DNA from 3 places in the uncultured Phascolarctobacterium sp. genome. Region 1 is predicted to be linked to each of the others. Evidence: riboswitches for the same ligand, from Rfam matches in the RefSeq annotation. Region 1 holds a riboswitch; each other region holds the start of a gene.

Evidence for each region. Region 1 has a riboswitch for cobalamin ahead of Q4G98_RS07170 (hypothetical protein). Riboswitches for the same ligand answer to the same signal wherever they lie in the genome.
Region 2: it holds a riboswitch for cobalamin, as region 1 does, so the genes downstream of both, Q4G98_RS10325 (TonB-dependent receptor plug domain-containing protein) here and Q4G98_RS07170 (hypothetical protein) in region 1, are expected to answer to the same signal.
Region 3: it holds a riboswitch for cobalamin, as region 1 does, so the genes downstream of both, Q4G98_RS04905 (TonB-dependent siderophore receptor) here and Q4G98_RS07170 (hypothetical protein) in region 1, are expected to answer to the same signal.

The regions. Positions count from the first base shown of each region.
Region 1 is NZ_CATWDQ010000007.1:78,457-84,364, forward strand. Features, by position in the region: gene Q4G98_RS07165 (CHAT domain-containing protein) at 1-875, shown strand, start outside; cobalamin riboswitch at 997-1,187, shown strand; gene Q4G98_RS07170 (hypothetical protein) at 1,389-1,619, shown strand; gene Q4G98_RS07175 (TIM barrel protein) at 1,616-2,608, shown strand; gene Q4G98_RS07180 (ABC transporter substrate-binding protein) at 2,612-3,589, shown strand; gene Q4G98_RS07185 (MotA/TolQ/ExbB proton channel family protein) at 3,607-4,239, shown strand; gene Q4G98_RS07190 (biopolymer transporter ExbD) at 4,255-4,668, shown strand; gene Q4G98_RS07195 (energy transducer TonB) at 4,665-5,450, shown strand; gene Q4G98_RS07200 (hypothetical protein) at 5,747-5,908, shown strand, end outside.
Region 2 is NZ_CATWDQ010000016.1:31,625-37,532, reverse strand. Features, by position in the region: gene Q4G98_RS10325 (TonB-dependent receptor plug domain-containing protein) at 1-2,468, opposite strand, end outside; cobalamin riboswitch at 2,896-3,076, opposite strand; gene Q4G98_RS10320 (YajQ family cyclic di-GMP-binding protein) at 3,575-4,066, opposite strand; gene Q4G98_RS10315 (metallophosphoesterase family protein) at 4,127-5,368, opposite strand; gene Q4G98_RS10310 (glutamine synthetase) at 5,542-5,908, opposite strand, start outside.
Region 3 is NZ_CATWDQ010000004.1:52,619-58,526, forward strand. Features, by position in the region: gene Q4G98_RS04895 (ABC transporter ATP-binding protein) at 1-676, opposite strand, end outside; gene Q4G98_RS04900 (iron ABC transporter permease) at 679-1,734, opposite strand; gene Q4G98_RS04905 (TonB-dependent siderophore receptor) at 1,830-4,016, opposite strand; cobalamin riboswitch at 4,186-4,357, opposite strand; gene Q4G98_RS04910 (GntR family transcriptional regulator) at 4,505-5,146, opposite strand; tRNA gene Q4G98_RS04915 (tRNA-Lys) at 5,319-5,394, opposite strand; gene Q4G98_RS04920 (adenylosuccinate synthase) at 5,526-5,908, opposite strand, start outside.

The sequences.
Region 1 (5,908 bases):
AAAAGGCGAAGCTGATGAAGAAGCTGCGCAGTGATCGGGCAGAGGCCTGCAAAAAGATGAGCGAGATCGAGCAGGCTATCGCCAGGACGGAAAAAGAGCTTTTAGGGGAAGAAAACGATTTTATCGTTTTGTGCGGTCAAAAATCACAGCTGCTGCGTGAGCGCGCTTTGCAGGTGGGGGAAGAGATCGAGCAGGCGATTAGGCCGCAGCAGCCTGTTGATAAGCTGACGATCTTGTTTTTGGCGGCTAATCCGCAGGATACGCAGAAGCTGGCTTTAGATAAGGAAGTCAGGTCGATAACTGATGCTATCCGCAGGTCGGAGGGGCGCGACGGGATCGAGTTTTTCAGCCGATGGGCTGTGCAGTCGCTGGATATTTTGCAGGCGATCAACGAAACTGATCCGGAGATCATTCATTTTTCGGGACATGGTTCTGAAAAGGGTGAGATCGTTTTGGATGACGGCAGCGGTAATATGGCTATGGTTTCTAAAGAGGCGATGGCTGCCGCTGTGGCTTCTGCATCTAAAAAGGTGAGGCTGATTTTTTTTAACGCCTGTTTTTCGCAGAAGGAGGCGCAGGCTGTTGTGGAGAAGGTTGAGGCTGCTATTGGGATGAATACTGAGATCGGTGATGAGGCGGCCATAGTTTTTGCGGCGCAGTTTTATTCCAGCATCGGTTTTGGCCAGAATTTGCAGCAGGCTTTTGACCAGGCGAAGGCGGCGTTGCTTTTAAAAGGGATCGCAGAGGAGAATACGCCGGTTTTATATGTAAAAAAGGGTTTGTCGGCGCAGGAGATCGTGATGGTGGAAAGTGAAGCTGCCCCAAAAAGCGGTACTGTGTCTGTGATGCAGAGAATTAAAAATATTTTTTCGTGATGAAGAAATAAAGTGAATTTTAGAATTTTTGCTTGACTACAAAAAGCATGAAGTTTATAATGACTGTATAGTTTATTTAAAATTTATTATGAATAAGCTGACTTTATCAAATTTTAAAATTTAATATGGTAAGAAAGCAGGTGTCCAAAAGCGATTGCTTGGAGGACTTAATAGAGAAGCAGGTGTAAGACCTGCGCTGTCCCGCAACTGTAACGGGGAGCGAAGCCGCATTTGTCCATTGGGGAAACCTGAGAAGGCGTGGCCGAGCAATGATCCGAAGCCAGGAGAACTGCCTGTTTTAACATCCGTGATGACTTGCGATGCACAAGGTGGATACATATGTACTGTTTTTATTGGTTTTAAAAAAACGGTATTGTCGCGTTTTGCTGTGTTTTGCAGCTTGGCGGCTGTGTATCCTGGTGCGTGGTGATGATGTATTTTGACAGGAAACTGACGCATTGGCAGTTTCCTGTTTTGTTTTTGGGATACACGGCGCAAGTCATTTGAAGGAGGGTGGGCTGTTTTGCTGCGCAGCCTGATACGGGTATGAAATTAAAGAAGATCATTAAAGAGATTGAAAAAAATGACGATACAATGATCACTGTTGATAAAGCAAGCTACATTGCTTTATTACGCGAGGTGAACAGGTTAAGGTTTAAATGTTCTCAGAGGGGAGCGGCGGCCCGCAGTAAAAAAATGCGCAGTAATGATAACAGCGAGGAACCTGAGGCGGTGACTGTATGAGGCGCAAGGTGAAGCACCTGTTTAATTATTGTGTGGTGCCGGGGCAGGAGAAGGCTGTTTTAAAAACCGGTAAAACTTTGGAGCAGTTTGTTGCGGGGCTGGGCCTTGATGGGATCGAGCTGATGGTTTACAGGAACGTGCCTTATTTTGAGTCTTTTGAGCATCTGGCTGTGGGGGTGCATTTGAATTACTGGCCGATGTGGCTGGCGATGTATCGCAATGATAAAAAAACGCTGCAGAGGTTTTTTCCGTCGAAAGAGGCTTTGCAGGAGTATTACGGCACTACTTATTGTATGGGCTGGCTGCGTAGTATCAGGGCCAATATCAAGTCGGCTCTGGTCGAAAAACCTGAGTATCTGGTGTGGCATATAGCTGAGTGTACGCTGGAAGAGGTTTTTACTTTTGAGTTTAAGCACAGTGATCTGGAGATCGTGACCGCTGCCGCTGCCGTTTTTAACAGGGTAGCTGATGAGATCCCTGAGGATGTGCTTGTATTATTTGAAAATTTGTGGTGGCCGGGGCTGCGGCTTACTGATCCGGCTGTGGTGCGGGCTTTTTTTGAAAAGATCACGCATAAGAATGTTGGTATTATGCTGGACACGGGGCATTTGATGAATACTGATCCGAGTCTGCAGTCGGAACGGGACGGGGTCGAGTATATTTTAAAGATCGTTAAGGCTTTGGGTCAGGATAGAAAGCTGATCAGGGGTTTACATTTAAATTGTTCGCTTTCCGGTGAATATGTAAAAACTTTTAAGCGTGTGTATGATGATAAGTGCAGTAATATCGAGCGGATGAAGCATGTAATAAAAATAGATCAGCACAGGCCGTTTTCTGATACGGCAGTGCAGAAGCTGCTGCGGGCGATCAGGCCTGATTATGTGGTGCATGAGCTTGCTTATAATGACTTTAATGATTTTGAACAGAACATCGCGCTGCAGCTTGCCGCTTGCGGTAAAGTAGTACCGGGCGGTGATGAAGGAGGATAATTTGTGATAAAAAAATACAGGCTGGGATTAAGGGCGGTACTGGTTGCTTTTTGCGTTGTTGCGGCTGTGTTTGCTGCAGGGTGTGGTAAACCCACTGAAAGCAAGACTCCGGCTTCAGGACGCGGCGGTTACAGCGTTGTAGATGCGACTAAAACACGGATCGATTTTACATATAAGCCGCAGCGTATAGTCTCGCTGGGGTTGAGTGCTGATGAGGTACTGTTGGATATGGTGGAGCCTGAGCGGATCGCGGCATTGACTTATTTGGCAGATGACGCTGGTATCTCGCCTGCTGCGGCTAAAGCGGAGCGGGTCAAAGGGCGGGTGCAAAGCGGCAGTTTGGAGTCTGTTTTGGCGCAGCAGCCTGATCTGGTGTTGGTCCCGGACTGGACTGATCTTAATTTTGTGGAGCTTTTGCGCGGTGCGAAAGTTCCTGTTTATGTTTATAAAACTCCGACTACGGTGAAGGAGATCAAGCAGACTATTTGCGAGCTGGCAAATGTTGTGGATGAGCGTGTTGCCGGTGGGAAGATCGTGGCAAATATGGAGAAGGAGCTGGCGTTTGTACAAGCCAGGGTCGGCAATATGCCGGCAGAAGAACGCATCAGCGTGATGGCGCTTTCTTATATGGGGCCGTTTGGGGCCAGGGGGACTACTTTTGCTGATATTTGCAATTATGCTAATGTCAGGAATGTGGTGGCTGAGTATGATTTGCCGCCTAATGCTACTTTTTCAGAGGAGACGCTGATCAGGCTCAATCCTGATTTACTTGTTATTCCCAGCTGGAAGTATGATAACGAGCAGGATCCGTCGAAAATGCGGGAGGAGATTTTGCAGAACCGGGCTTATCAAAGTGTGAATGCTGTGAAAAATAAAAGAGTTGTGCAGCTGCGTGATACGTATTTATATAGTACGACTCATTATATAGTTTATGCGATCAGGGATCTGGCGGAAGCGGCCTATCCGGAAAGATTTAAATAATTGGGAGGTTTTTGAAAATGGGTATTTTTGCCGGTGCTGTAGATTATTTTCAAAGGGGCGGGGCTTGTATGTGGCCGTTGCTGCTGTGTTCGATTGCCGCTATTGCTATTGGTGTGGAGCGGTATTTGTATTATAAAAAGGCGCTTTCAAGCACGGCTTTTGTTATGGAGTTCTGTCATTTGATGAATGATTTCAATATCGTCGGGGCGCGCGAATTTGCCGGGGTGAATAAGGGTGATGCGGCTGAGCTGGCAGTGGAGACGCTGGATATCAACGAGGATCTTGGCAAAAGGCTTGAGTCGATCGTTTATTCTAAGGCTGACAGGGCCATTGATGGTATGGAGCAGAATCTTGATTATCTGAGTGTGGTTATCGGCCTGGCGCCGATGCTTGGTCTTTTGGGTACTATTACGGGTATGATCAGTTCGTTCAACGCTTTGAATGAACGGGCGCAGAATCCGATGGCGGTAACTGCCGGTATCGGCGAGGCTTTGATCACTACGGTTTTCGGTTTGTGTATCGCGATCATGGGCATGTGCATTTATGCGTATTTGTCGAGTAAGGTGAAAACTGCTTCGCTGAATATTTACGAGGTTGCCAATGTGTTGATCGATATCGTTCAGGCCAAAAACGGCGGCAGTAAAAACTGAGGGGCGGTGTAGAAAATGCGCAGACGACCTAGAAAACAAAGCTTGCCGCCGCAGCTGATGCTGAGTCCGATGATTGATATGATTTTTCTGCTGCTGGTATTTTTTATCGTCAGTACTATGTATATGAGCGAGATCAAGACTATTCCAATCAGGCTGCCGGTGGCGCAGAATTCGGAGACTGTAAGCAAAAGTAATTTTGCTGTGACGGTTAAAAAAGATGGCGCATTGTATTTGGAAGACAATAAGATCGAGATGAAACAGCTGGTGGCCAATGCCGCGGCTGAGAGTAAACGTGATGCTGCTTTTTCTGTGATTATCCGAGCTGACGGCGAGGCTAATTATAAAACGGTTATCAAGCTGATGGATGAATTGAAGGGCGCGGGGGTAACACGCTTTGGCTTGGCAACGGATCTGGGTGATGGCAAATGACGGATAGAGGCAGACGCTTTGGCAAGGGTGTTGCCATTGCGCTTGCAGTGCATATTATTGCCGCTGCTCTGCTGGGTGTTTTGGGATACCGTTTTACACAAAGGCCGCCGCAGATTTTAGAGGTTACTTTGGGCGGCGGCGGTGGCGGCGGTGGTAAAGGAAGCGCTGCCGCTGTAAAAGGGGCCGAAAATCAGCAGCCAAGCGCCGCGCAGCAGCAGGTGGAAAAGACGCAGCTGGCTCGCCCTAAAGCTGATGATATCGTAGATCAGAAACAAAAGCCGCAGCAGCAGGAGCAGCAGCGTCAGACGCAGCAAAACAATACAGCGAGTGAAGCTGCGCAAAGCAATGTTAAGAGCGGTGAAGCTGACGGCAGCGGCACTGGCGGCGGTGAAGGGACCGGGGCAGGAACAGGTCAGGGCAGCGGTGAAGGCAGCGGCTCGGGTACTGGCAGCGGTTCCGGGAGCGGCAGTGGTCAGGGAGCCGGTCAGGGCAGTGGCAGCGGCGTTCCGGTAACGCCTCCTTATTTGGTTTCCAGTACAGATCCACGTTATCCGGCTGCGGCCAGAAATCGTGAGATCGAGGGTACGGTGTATGTAAAGATGCTGGTGAGCAGCGGCGGCAGCGTGGAAAATGCTTTTGTGGCCCGCAGCAGCGGCAATGAGGCTCTTGACGGTGCGGCTGTTGAGGCTGTATATAACTGGAGCTTCAGCCCGGCTAAGGATACGTATGGCAGCCCGGTGCGTTGTTATATTACGATGCCGGTCAATTTTGTACTGCATTAGTATTTGTTGGAGTGGTGAATTTGAAAAAATTTGGAATTGAGACTGCGATGATGACACGATATGATAATTTTGATAGTACCTTAAACAGCAGAACAATGAATTGCGCCTGCTGCGGTAAGGAATTTTTTGGTAATAAAAGCTTGCATACTTATAAAAGGACTATTAATAAGCTGCGCAGGTATTATTGCAGTTATAGGTGTTTCAGGCAGGCGGAAGCAGAGCTTGAAAAGTTGAAAGCAAAAGGAAAAAACATTGATGATATTTGAAGGTCATCAAAAGATTAAGGATGGTGCATTATGAGAAAACAATTTACAACTTTATTTTTGGCTGCGGTATTGACTTTTAGTCTGGCAGCGGTTGGCTTTGCTGAAGAAAAACAGGCTGAAACGCCTGTTGACCCGAATGCGACTAATTTAACGGCAGTATATCCTGTGCTTGAAGAGGCTGTTCCGGCAGTG
Region 2 (5,908 bases), on a different contig from region 1:
GGGTATTGGATATTTCTTAGCTCGCCGGTACCAGCCATACTTAAATACATATCATTAGCTTTATTCAAGACATCATTACAGCCCACTGCCAACTGCAAGGATTTATTAAACTTATATTTTACGCCCACATCCATAGTCGTCAGCGAGGACTGGCGCTGTACAGCGCCAGTAGCTAACGGTATCGGGTCTGTAACCATCCAGTCCACATACCGCAGCTGCGTAAATAAACTCCAGTTAGTATCGGGCCGATAGGTCAGGCGCGCTGTGCCTTCCCATTGGGGCTGGTAGGTCAAGCTTCCAGCAATGGTATTGGAGTCATAACCAGGCAGTTTAGTCATATCATAGAACACGTCTTTAGGTTTAGTATAGGTCGCTTGTAAATTAACATCCCATTTCTGCCAAGACATGTCTGCCTGTATTTCCAAGCCATTGACTTTTGCTTTGGCAGCGTTAGTGTAGAAAAAGAAGAAATTCCGACTCATCAACTGCAGTAGGTTTTCAGAATCACGGCCAAAATAAGTCAGCTGGAATTTAGCCGTGTCGGCTCCCAATGCCTTGCCGTCCCAAATAGCACTTACATCCCACTGTTTGCCTTCTTCCGGCATAGGGAACACGCTGTCAGTGCCGCCTACGTTCGGCATAGGCCAAATTCCGGCGCCGTCACCAGCGATCTCGTACATATTGAGCAGCCGGTAGTAAGTACCGCCTGTCGCCCGCAGCGTAAAGTGGTCGTTAAACTGCTTTTTCAACGCCAGCTGCCAGGTCACTTTATCATCAGTTTGCTCATCCTGTTGATGGAACCATTTTACATTTTGCGGATCATTCTTTTCGTCATAACGGTCGCTGCGCCCTAAAATCTTAGAACGATTATAACGAACGCTGGGCGTCAGATAAAAATCACCTTTTTTATTTAATGTAATCGTATCCTGAATCTGCGCATTAATGATCTCCTGCTCATAGTAGTTACGCCATCTGCCGCGGGTATCTTCGCTGGAATTTTCAAAATCATGCATCCGCCAGCCGTCAATATCCATTTTTTCTTTAGAGGCGTCTACCAGAAATTCGATCAGATGCCGATCGCCGGCTTTATAGCTGCCGTCTATCTTCCCCCCCAGGCGGCGGCTGTCATACTTGCTCCACAGGCTATTGGCAGCATATGAATTTAACATCGCTCCGGAATTTTTTTCTATCCATTGCCAGTTATCAACATAATAATCTTTATTCTGCTTCAAATAATTTAAGCTCCAGCCCCACTCTAAATTGCCAACCGTATCGCGCCGCCCCAGCAAGGCTTCCTTTGCCGTCAGTTTTTGATTACGGTGCACATAGATATTAAGCGGGCTTTCAAAAAAATTAGATCCCGGAATTCCTCCGCCAACTAAGTCGTGAGTGGGCCCATCTGTATCTATACCTGCCAGGCTGGCATAATTACTATTATAGGGAAACGGCAAATGCCGTTTGATCTGTTTCCAGGTAGCTTTGGCCAGCCAGTGGTCATCCTGCCATTTTACGATAACATCTGTATTTTTATAATCATTAGCCTTACGCCAGCGTTCAGGGCTTTCATATGTTTTAACTACATCCTTATATGCCACAACTCGCTCAAATTTATTAGCAACACTTGTCTGAAAATCATCATTCCACGTACTCTTATACTCATCAGGACAATATTCATACAGGTCGTCTCTAATATGATTAAGTTTGTCTCTCATTTCAGATAGGTCACTATTCAAGATATCCATGCACTGATCCATAGAAAGATAATTTTTTATTGCCCCACCTGATCCTCCATCTGTATATTCCTCAATAACTTTATTGACATATAATATACCCATTCTTCCGCCAATAGTTGCGTTATTAGGATCACCATATATTGCTGTATTTAATCTTTTCAATTCCTGTTGATATCTTGCATCATTAGCAAAATTTTTATATTTAAAATCGCCGTCACTTTGGTCACGGTTGATACCGACCATCAAAGCGCCGCCACCCAATGGAGCATCGATTTGTAAATTACCCTTGTAGCCGCCAAAGGAGCTTTTGCCGAAGCTGGCCTGCACGTTAGCTTTAGTAGGCCGTTTGGTAACGATATTGATAACGCCGCCCATAAAGGTACCGCCAAAGCGCGCCGGTATGTAACCGCGGTAGACCTCGATCCGTTCTACATTATGTACAGGAATAGTAGAAATATCTGCCGCCGCGTCGCCGCCCAGATTAAACAGCACGCCGTCGACAAAAACACCGACCTGCGCCGCAGTAGAACCACGTACGCTGACTGTTGTATACTGACCTTTACCGTTTACCTCGCGTACATGTACGCCGGGAACCATTTTTAAAAAGTCCGGCAGGTCTTTCTGCTCGCCTTTGTAGTCATCGGGGCGAATAACCGTTACCGTACCAGGTGATAGCTTAGCTTCCCAATCAGGCCGCTTCGCCTCAACAGTTACGCCCTCCAGATCAAAAGACATACCATCGTTTTCAGTTTCATCTGCCGCAGCTTGGACATCCTGCGTCACTGCTGGTTCCACTGCGTTTTCAGTTGCTTCTGCCGCCCACAGAGGTCTCACGTCCCCCCCTAATGTGCAAACGCCCATAGCAGTTAAAATACCAGCCGTTATGGCTGCTTGCCGCAGTCCTCTTCTTTCTTTCCTCATACAAATCCATCCTCCCACTCTTTGTTAAAAAATAACGCTGCATTTTCAACCAGTCCCTACGGTGAAAGTGCAGCGTTTGTTTTTACCAAACAGCCTGCTCCGCTTTTCTGGTCGAAAATACTAAAATTTCCGCGCTGCTGGTTTCAGCGCATAATCATAGCGTCCGCAGAAATATTTGTCTGGCAAAACGCCAAACTTAAATATCTCTGCAAAATTTTCTCCCAGTCTGTCTACGCAGGCTGTTCAAAAGATAGAACCAGTCAGCACTCTGACTCAAGATCATTACTCCAGCATCCCTTAGTGAAAGGACTGCAATGCTGAAGCTCCCTAATACAGTTGCGTGACAGCGCCGGATTCACACCGGACTTCCCTGTTAAACATTATTGACAGACCAACAATGTACCTGATTCCAACAATATATAATTTTTACTACAAAATAAAAAAGCAGTTTTATCGTAGAACGATAAAACTGTCTGATAGTATCTTAAACAAGATACCAAACCAGCTTTACCATCTCTCGTAGTACAAACTGTAAATTCTCAACCATTTTACCGACGGGATCGACATTCAGGCAATTATTGCTTTAGCGCTGACGTTATGATTAAGAATTACTGCTATTTATTTTGTTGAGTCAATTATAACACATGTCCCCCCCTAATCAAGTTTTGTTTGTCTGCTGCAAACGAAGTCTTCTGAAAGATGTTCAACTACTTGTCATCAGGCCTTGCGGCTTATTTATATCCTTAATTTAAAATTTTATTTTTTTAATTTTTCTATGTATACATGTATACATATTTTTTGCAGATTTTTAAGCAACACCTACAGCTGAAAAATCTGCTACCTATCAGACCTTAACAAGTCACATTGCCGAGAAACTAAAAAACGCTTCCTACATAAGCAGGAAGCGTTTACAAACCTGTTCAGCGCATATTGATGAATTGCAGATCGACACCGAAGTCGCCTGCTTTGAGCATTTGGATTACTGCCTGTAATTCGTCTTTTTTGGCGCCGCTCACGCGCACCTGATCGTCCTGCATCTGGGCAGTTACTTTCAGCTTCATAGCTTTGATAGCAGCCACGATCGCTTTGGCTTTTTCTTTGGGTATGCCCTGCAGGATATTCAGCGTCTGGCGTACCGTACCTTTGGAAGCCGGTTCTACCTTGCCCAGCTCCAGGCAGCGCAGCGGGATATCGCGCTTGGCCATGCGGGCACGCAGCATATCGATAATTGCGTTGAGCTTGTATTCGTCTTCGGCTGCCAATTTGATGCATTTTTCTTCTAATTCGATACTGGCATCACTGCCGCGGAAATCATAACGCTGGGCGATCTCCTTTTTCGTTTGATTGACCGCATTGTCCATTTCCTGCATATCGACCTGCGAGACAACGTCAAAAGAACTGTCTTTAGCCATGATGTCACTCCATTCATTGATTTGTTAATAGTATTATTATATCAAAAAATCAGAAGCTTGTCATTTTGTCAGCGTCATTGTGTCGATGAGCTTGCCGTCCTGCTTCAGGCTGGTAACAGTAAGTTTGTGACTGTCAGCAGTAAGTTTCATATAATTAGGCTGATCGAGCACATTGTCAAAAACCACTTCCTGCGGTTTGGCCCGCGAACCGGCCCAGGTCTTGTCACCGCTGCGCCCAGAAGAAATATAGACCGTTCCCTGTCCTGCTACATTACCGTTTTTAAAGGGCGCCGTACGTCCATAGGTATGGATATGTGCCGAAAAAACTACGTCTACATTACTGCGGTCCAAAACCGGCAGCAGGGCCGCGCCCAGTTCGTTCGGTTTACCATCCTGATAACGGAACAGACTGCGGTGCACTAAAACTACTTTCCATTTTTTGTTGCTGGCTGCCAGATCGTTTTCCAGCCATTTAACCTGCCGTGCAACCAAATCAGGCTGCCAGTCTTTTAATTCTTCCAGCTGCGTATCGATAACAGCAAAATGCACCTCGCCGTAATCATAGCTGTAAGCCTGTTTTTGCAGACCTTCCGGCCCGTTTAGCGGCAGGTCGAACAAAGTTAGATACAAGTCACCCTTGTAGGGCTTCCATTGCAGCGAATAGTTTTCGTGGTTGCCGCTGATGGGGGCTACAGGTATCTGCGGCAGCAGTCCTGCCGCACCGCGAAACCAGCTGCGCCACTGGCTGTATTGTTCGCCGTTATCGACCAGATCGCCCATGTTGATGAAAAAGGCGGCCGCTTTGTCGTTAGCATAGGCAGCTGACGCTGTTTGCCGCCAGACATTATAATCAAGGCTTTGCGAATCACCGAAGATCAAAGCGGAAAAAGCACCGCCGCCGTCTGTCTGCAATGTATGCCAGTCTGAAAATTCTTTGCCGCTGCCGGCCCTGTATTCGTATACTGACGCAGGTTCCAGCCCTGTCAAAGTCACGCTTTGCTGATAGACAGTGCCTGCGTCAGTTGCAAATTCTTTGCCATGCGCCGCTGTTTTTTGAATATCCAGACCGCCCTGCAGCCGGTATTCCACCCAGGCGTCACTTTCAGGCGCCGCCGTCTGCCACATGATCGTCCGCGAAGTCTTACTGTCAGCTGTGATCACCTGCCGCAGCTGCTGCGTTTCATATCGCGCCGGCTGTTCGGCCCCGCAGTATTGCCGTTCATAAAAAAATATTCCTATTCCGATCACTACCAGCATCACTGCCAGCAGACCTGTTTTTGAAAAAACCTTATTCCACCTCATTTTGCGCTCCCCCAATAATATTTATCTTTCGTCACGGCACTGATACCGTCCGCTTTGTTTTCCCTGCCTAAATTATACAGGCCTTGACTCCGCTCCAGTCAAGCAAACATTTTGTGAAAAATAACGTGACCCGCCGATAACAGCTACCGGCGGGTCCAGTGATAATAGTTTTATCAGTCGATGATATTTTGTTTATAATCGTGATAGCTGCTGCGCAGTGTTTCCATGGTCTTGACCATTTCCAGCTTCAATTTGGAAGCGCTGTCAAAATCACCACGGGCAAAAGCCTCGCGGATCATGGTGAAAATACAGGGAGCTTCGACAGAATCTTTAGCCAGCATCACGCGCAGAGCGGCGATCTTGGCCCATTTTTCGTCGTCGCATTTATTGTAGAAGCCGGTATCATGCAGGCATTTCATGGCTACGATCTCGGCATGGAATTCGGGGATCATTCTGTTTAAAAGCTCGGTCTGCCAGCGGATTAAGGCTCCCTTAGCAAAGGAATCGATAAATTCCGGACGCAGAATATTGCCGCTGGTA
Region 3 (5,908 bases), on a different contig from region 1:
CCTCAGTAAGTAACTGCTCCGGCGCAGCGCAGCCAACGATCATTCCATCTTTAACCGCAATCAGTCTGTCACAATACATGGCAGCAATGTTCAAATCATGTACCGCAGCCACTACCGTTAAATCCAAACTTTTTACTATATCCATTATCTGCAGCTGATACTTGATATCCAGATGGTTAGTCGGTTCATCCAGCACCATACATTCCGTTTGCTGTGTCAGCGCCCGCGCTAAGATCACACGCTGCTGCTCACCACCAGACAAAGTAATAAAACTACGTTTTTCAAAACCGGCTAAACCAACTGTTGCCAACGCGCGTCTTGCAATAGCATAGTCTTCGGCATTATCCCTGTCTAATATCTTTTTGTGCGGCGATCTGCCCATCAGCACTACCTGCAAAACATCAAAATCAAAACTGTAAAAATTATGCTGCGCTACTACTGCCAGCTGCAGCGCCGATTCTCTGTAACTCATTTCATCTAAACTTTTACCATTTAAAAATATCTTGCCTTCAGTTGGCTTTTGCACACGATAAACACATTTTAAAAACGTACTTTTACCACTGCCGTTAGGCCCGATAATACCGACAAACTCTTTATCATGTACGTTAAAATCCATCCCTTTCAGGATTTCCTGATTGCCGATAAAAACCCTGACGGCCTTTGTTAAAATTTCCATTATCAATTACCCCCAAAGCCGTAAGTACGCTTTATCATCAAATAAACAAAGCAAGGAGCGCCGATAAGTGATATCAAAATGCCTATAGGCAGTTCTGTTCTGGGAATAATAATACGGCACAGTCCATCCGCAATAACCAAAAAAACAGCACCCACCAAAGCCGTCACCGGAATAAGCTTTTTATGATCCGTACCAATCAGCATGCGCACTACATGCGGCACTATCAGCCCTACGAAGCCTATCATACCGGCGGCATAAACTACAAATCCTACAATTAAAGAACTGATAAGTAAATATACCTGACGGTAAATATGCAGGTCTGTCCCCAAAGTGACTGCCGCCTCATCTCCCAACAACATCAAATTTAAAATGCGGCTTTGCGACCAGAAAAACAGTACTGCCAAAATCACTATGGGTACGATAACGGCAAGATTGTCCCATTTTGCGCCGGCGAAGCTGCCCATCATCCAATAGGCGATCGTCTGCATTCCTTCCTTATTGTTGGCAAAATAAACGATAAAGCTTGAAAAAGCGCTGCAAACAGCGCTAAGCGCCATACCTGCCAGTAAAAGCTTCATCGAATTACTCCTGCCGCCTAAATTCGAAATAAATAATACCGCCAGCGAAATACAAAAGGCACCGATAAAAGCAGCGATACCGACAAAATTTTCACCTAACGCAGCGCCTACACCCAGTAAAATAGCAGCTGTTGCACCCAGCGATGCCCCTGAAGATATGCCGAGAATATATGGATCAGCCAGAGGATTTTTTACTATCGCCTGCATAATAACGCCGCAGCTGGCTAAACCACAGCCAACAGCCGCCGCCAAAACCAGCCTTGGCAGGCGCAGCAGCCACACTATATCATGCGCCGCGCTTCTGCCCACAGCTTCAACAGGCAGATCGCTTTGCAGCTGATTTACTATAACGGTGTAGATCTGTGCCAGCGGCAATTTTACTGTGCCAATACTTAAAGCCCACAAGAAAGCAAGGAGCAAGATTGCGAACAGCAGCAAACAAATAAACAAGTAGCCCGTTTCACGAAAATATTTCAGCATCCTGATTGCTCCTCTGCTAATAAAAATGCGATAAAAGATACCTGCCGAAAAGCAGGTATCTTTTATCTGGAAAAATCCTTGCGCAAGCAAACAGCTTACAATTCAAATTCTGCCGAAACCATAAAGGTTCTGGGGCCGCCAAGATGCAAAACATTGCCGCTCGCACTCCAATAATTTTTGTCGAATACATTGTAGCACATTGCGTTCAAGGTTACAGGCGTACTGTTCATTTTAGTTTTATATTTTACACCTACATCCATAGTGAAGTAACTGGGAACTTCATATTTTTCATTCAAAACATAGGAAGAACCTACATAGTTACCACGCAGCAAAGCAGAGAAAGCATCGCTGGCTTTATATTCCACGCCCAAACTGGCCGTCCAGTCAGGAACACCATTAGGACGTTTGCCATTCGTTGCAGCACTGCTAGTCTTTTGCTCAGTATCAAGATGCATAAAACCGCCAATCAAATTCCATTTTTCTGCTATAGTACCGGTTGCAGTATACTCAAGACCTTTATGTCTGCGTTCACCGTCCTGCCCTCTTGTATAACTTCCATCTGAATTCAGAATATCAATACCATTAGCTTTTTTTATATCAAAATAACTCAATTTATGTAAAAAGTCCCCTGTTTTTACTTTGACACCAAATTCCGTTTGTTTGGTTTTATATGGATCCAACGTTTCACCTTTATTAGTGTAATTAAGGCTACTTGTAGTGCTAACAATCTCGCCTTCAACAAATTCCTCAGTATGATTTGCATAGACTGTAAACCGAGGCGTGAAAGCGTAACTGATTCCATAGGAAGGAGAAATGTCATAATAATGCCCGGTATTTTTATTATGTGAACCGTCTGCTTTATAACTGTCCCGTTTAATAGATTTACCGTTCAGCCCTACGAGAATATTCAACTTCTCATCACCTGTACTGATGATATCCATAACAGACCAGCCACTGGTCCTATTTCTGGTAGTATAACGGGCATCAGACTGCCCAAAAGAAGGCGGTGCCCAATTTCCCGGATCACCGACATAAATATTACCAGTCCAGCCGCTCTCTGTTATAGAATTGCTTGGCCCACCATAATAATGCCACTGCCTGTCTACACCAAAGGTATAATTATGTTTTAAGTCTCCGGTTTTAAAATCACCGCGCAGACCTATCTGAGCATAATCTCTTTTCTCAATCAAAGAATAGTTATCAGCCGTAGCCGTAAAGTCACCGGCTTCATTGATCAAAGTTTTACTGAAACCAGTATAATAATACCAGTCCTGTTTAAAATGTCCGGCGTTCAAGAAAGCGCTTAAATGATCGTTGATTTTTTGTTCATGGTTTAAGGTCGCGACAAAATTAGTATTCTTATCACGACGCCATTTAGGATTAAAGTTGATATCACCATCCGGAGCAGTTGGCAATGCTGAACCAATATAATTACCGGATACTGTTAACCCATACGGTCTGCCCTGACTGTCAGTATAGGTATAACCAACCATCAAATTAGTTTTACTGTCGTCAGTTTTCTGATCCAGATTGATATAAATATTTCTCTGTTCCAAGTCCCAGTTTTTTATAGAGCGCTCGCCGTTAACATTACTGGCATTGATACGGATGCCATAACGATTACCCTCGCCAAAACGGCGGCCAATATCAACCGTTTCTTCAAAAGCTCCTTTGGAATGCCATTTCAAGCCTATACTACTGTTAGGATCATCTAAAGCCTGTTTACTGTTGATATTTATCGTTCCGCCATCCGCAGTATAGTTAGATGAACCCCTGATACCCGTAGCTGGTCCTTCGATAACGTCGATCGAATCGATATAGTTACTGGATTGACGTGTCATGGCCTGCATACCTGGAATACCGTTGACCATAAAACCCCTGCCAGTTTCAGAAAAACCCCTGATATTGACACAGTCAACAGCGGCATCATAAGTTTTTTGCACAGACGGTACAAGACTAAGCATTTTACTCAGTCCCTCCGTAGATGACATAAAATCTTCAACAGCCTTTTCAGAAATAGTAGTAACACTGATAGGTGAATTCATCGCATCCTGCTCGCCTAAAATACCGATATTACTGGTAGCGCGTACATATTCACCTGCAATATAACGTTTACCATTAACTACGATCTCAGCTAAATGAAAGTTTCGTAAATCAGACTCGGCATCCCCTTTAGTCTCTTGGGGGGGGGCAGATGCGTTAACATTTTCTACAAATCCCACACTGGTGACAGCCAGACATATCGCCGCAGCTACCACCGTCTTTTTGCTCTTTACCATCATAAACCACTCCTAAAAAATTTATTCTTCAATTTTTCCTGGTCAAGCTGTCCTTGTTTCGCTCACCAGTAAAAACTAAAAGCTCTATAATAAATAAAAAAGCTTTTTCTGCACATAACGACAGAAAAAGCTTAGCTTCTTTCTATTTCGCCTGTCTGTCATTCGCAGAAATTCCCCAGCGTCAAAATCAGGCAGTTCTTCTGGCTCTGCTTCATTGCTCATCTAACCTTCCCAGTTTCCCAGTGGTATTTTTAGATTTGCTCTGCATTACAGCTGCGGGACAGCACAGGACTTAAACCTGTTTCTCTATTAAGTATCATTACACCCGATTTTATTGTATTTAATTTTTAAGTCACCCTGTATTATTCTATATTCTATAGAATAATACAGGGTGACTTATTTTGTCAATAACTACTTGATATTATGTTATAAAAAAGTTAGCGGCAAATTTTTGCTGCTAACTTTTACACATCACTTGATCTGTTTAAAGATCATTCATTTTCTATTATTTTTTTCGAATTTTCTAAAAGCTTTAACATTGCCTGCTCAGCGTCAGCTGGTGCTTTTGCTTTAATTGCTGTTAAAATATTCTGGTGTCCTTTAATGATTTCTTCCCGTCCCTGTGGACTTCCGTCAGCATGTCTCATCCGCGAAGACGTAACGATCAGCTTCATGATCCGCATAAACATCTCATTTTTTGTCTGCTGCCAAATAGTATAATGAAACTGCAGATTAAGTGAATGAAATTCAAAAAAATTATCCGCAGTTTTTTCTTTCTCAATAATATTCGCTAACTGCTCTGCAAAATCATCGTCATAATGCTCCACTGCTGATCTCATTTCCAGCTCTGCAAGCGCCACCAGGCATTGATAGACACCATTACGCTCTTGTTCATCTATTCTTCTTACTATTACCCCATGATAGGGTTCTATTTCTACAAATCCGTCCGCTGCTAATTTTTTAAAGGCTTCGCGCACAGGGGTCGCACTTATACCCAATTCTTTTGCGATATGCTGTTCCTTTAATCTGGTCCCTGGCGGTAATTTCTGACTTACTATCAATTCAATTAAGATTTTCTGAGCTTTATCACTAAGTGTTTCTTTATCCAGATTATGTGTATTATTTATTTTCATCAATAATATTCTTCCTTTCTCGGTAAAATATTAGCACAATCAATCAATTTTGTCACTCAACTTTTCTGAAGAAAACACGCGACAAAAAAGCCCGCTTCCAAAAGAAGCGGACTTTGATTGCATCGATATTATACTGTTATTTTCAAAACAAACGAGAAAAAAGACAAAAAAATGGTGATCCACCCGCGACTCGAACGCGGGACACCCTGATTAAAAGTCAGGTGCTCTACCGACTGAGCTAGTGGATCACATAGTTGCCAGAGGTTCAAGCCAACTTGACAACGATATAATTATAACTAGCTTTCACTGTTCTGTCAAGAAATAATTTAAAAAAAACTAAAAACCGTCAGATAAATATCTGACGGTTTAATTTTTTTACTTACAGTAATTCTTTCAGAACGATGGTCTGTTCACGTTCCGGCCCTACGGAAACAATGCCCAGCTCTACGCCGGCAACCTCGCTCAGTCGGTTCAGATAGGCTTTGGCCTGCTCCGGCAGTTCATCAAAGCTGCGGATAGAAGTGATATCCGTTTGCCAGCCGTCAAATTCTTCAAACACCGGCTCGACCTGAGCCAGCACGTTCAGACTGGCCGGGATCTGTTTGATTTCCTGTCCGTCGATCTTGTAGCCGACGCACATTTTGATCTTCGCCATTTTATCAAGGATATCCAAACGGGTCACAGCCAGATAATCCAGACTGTTCAGGCGGGCGGAATATTTGAGCATGAAAGCGTCCAGCCAGCCGCAGCGGCGGGGACGTC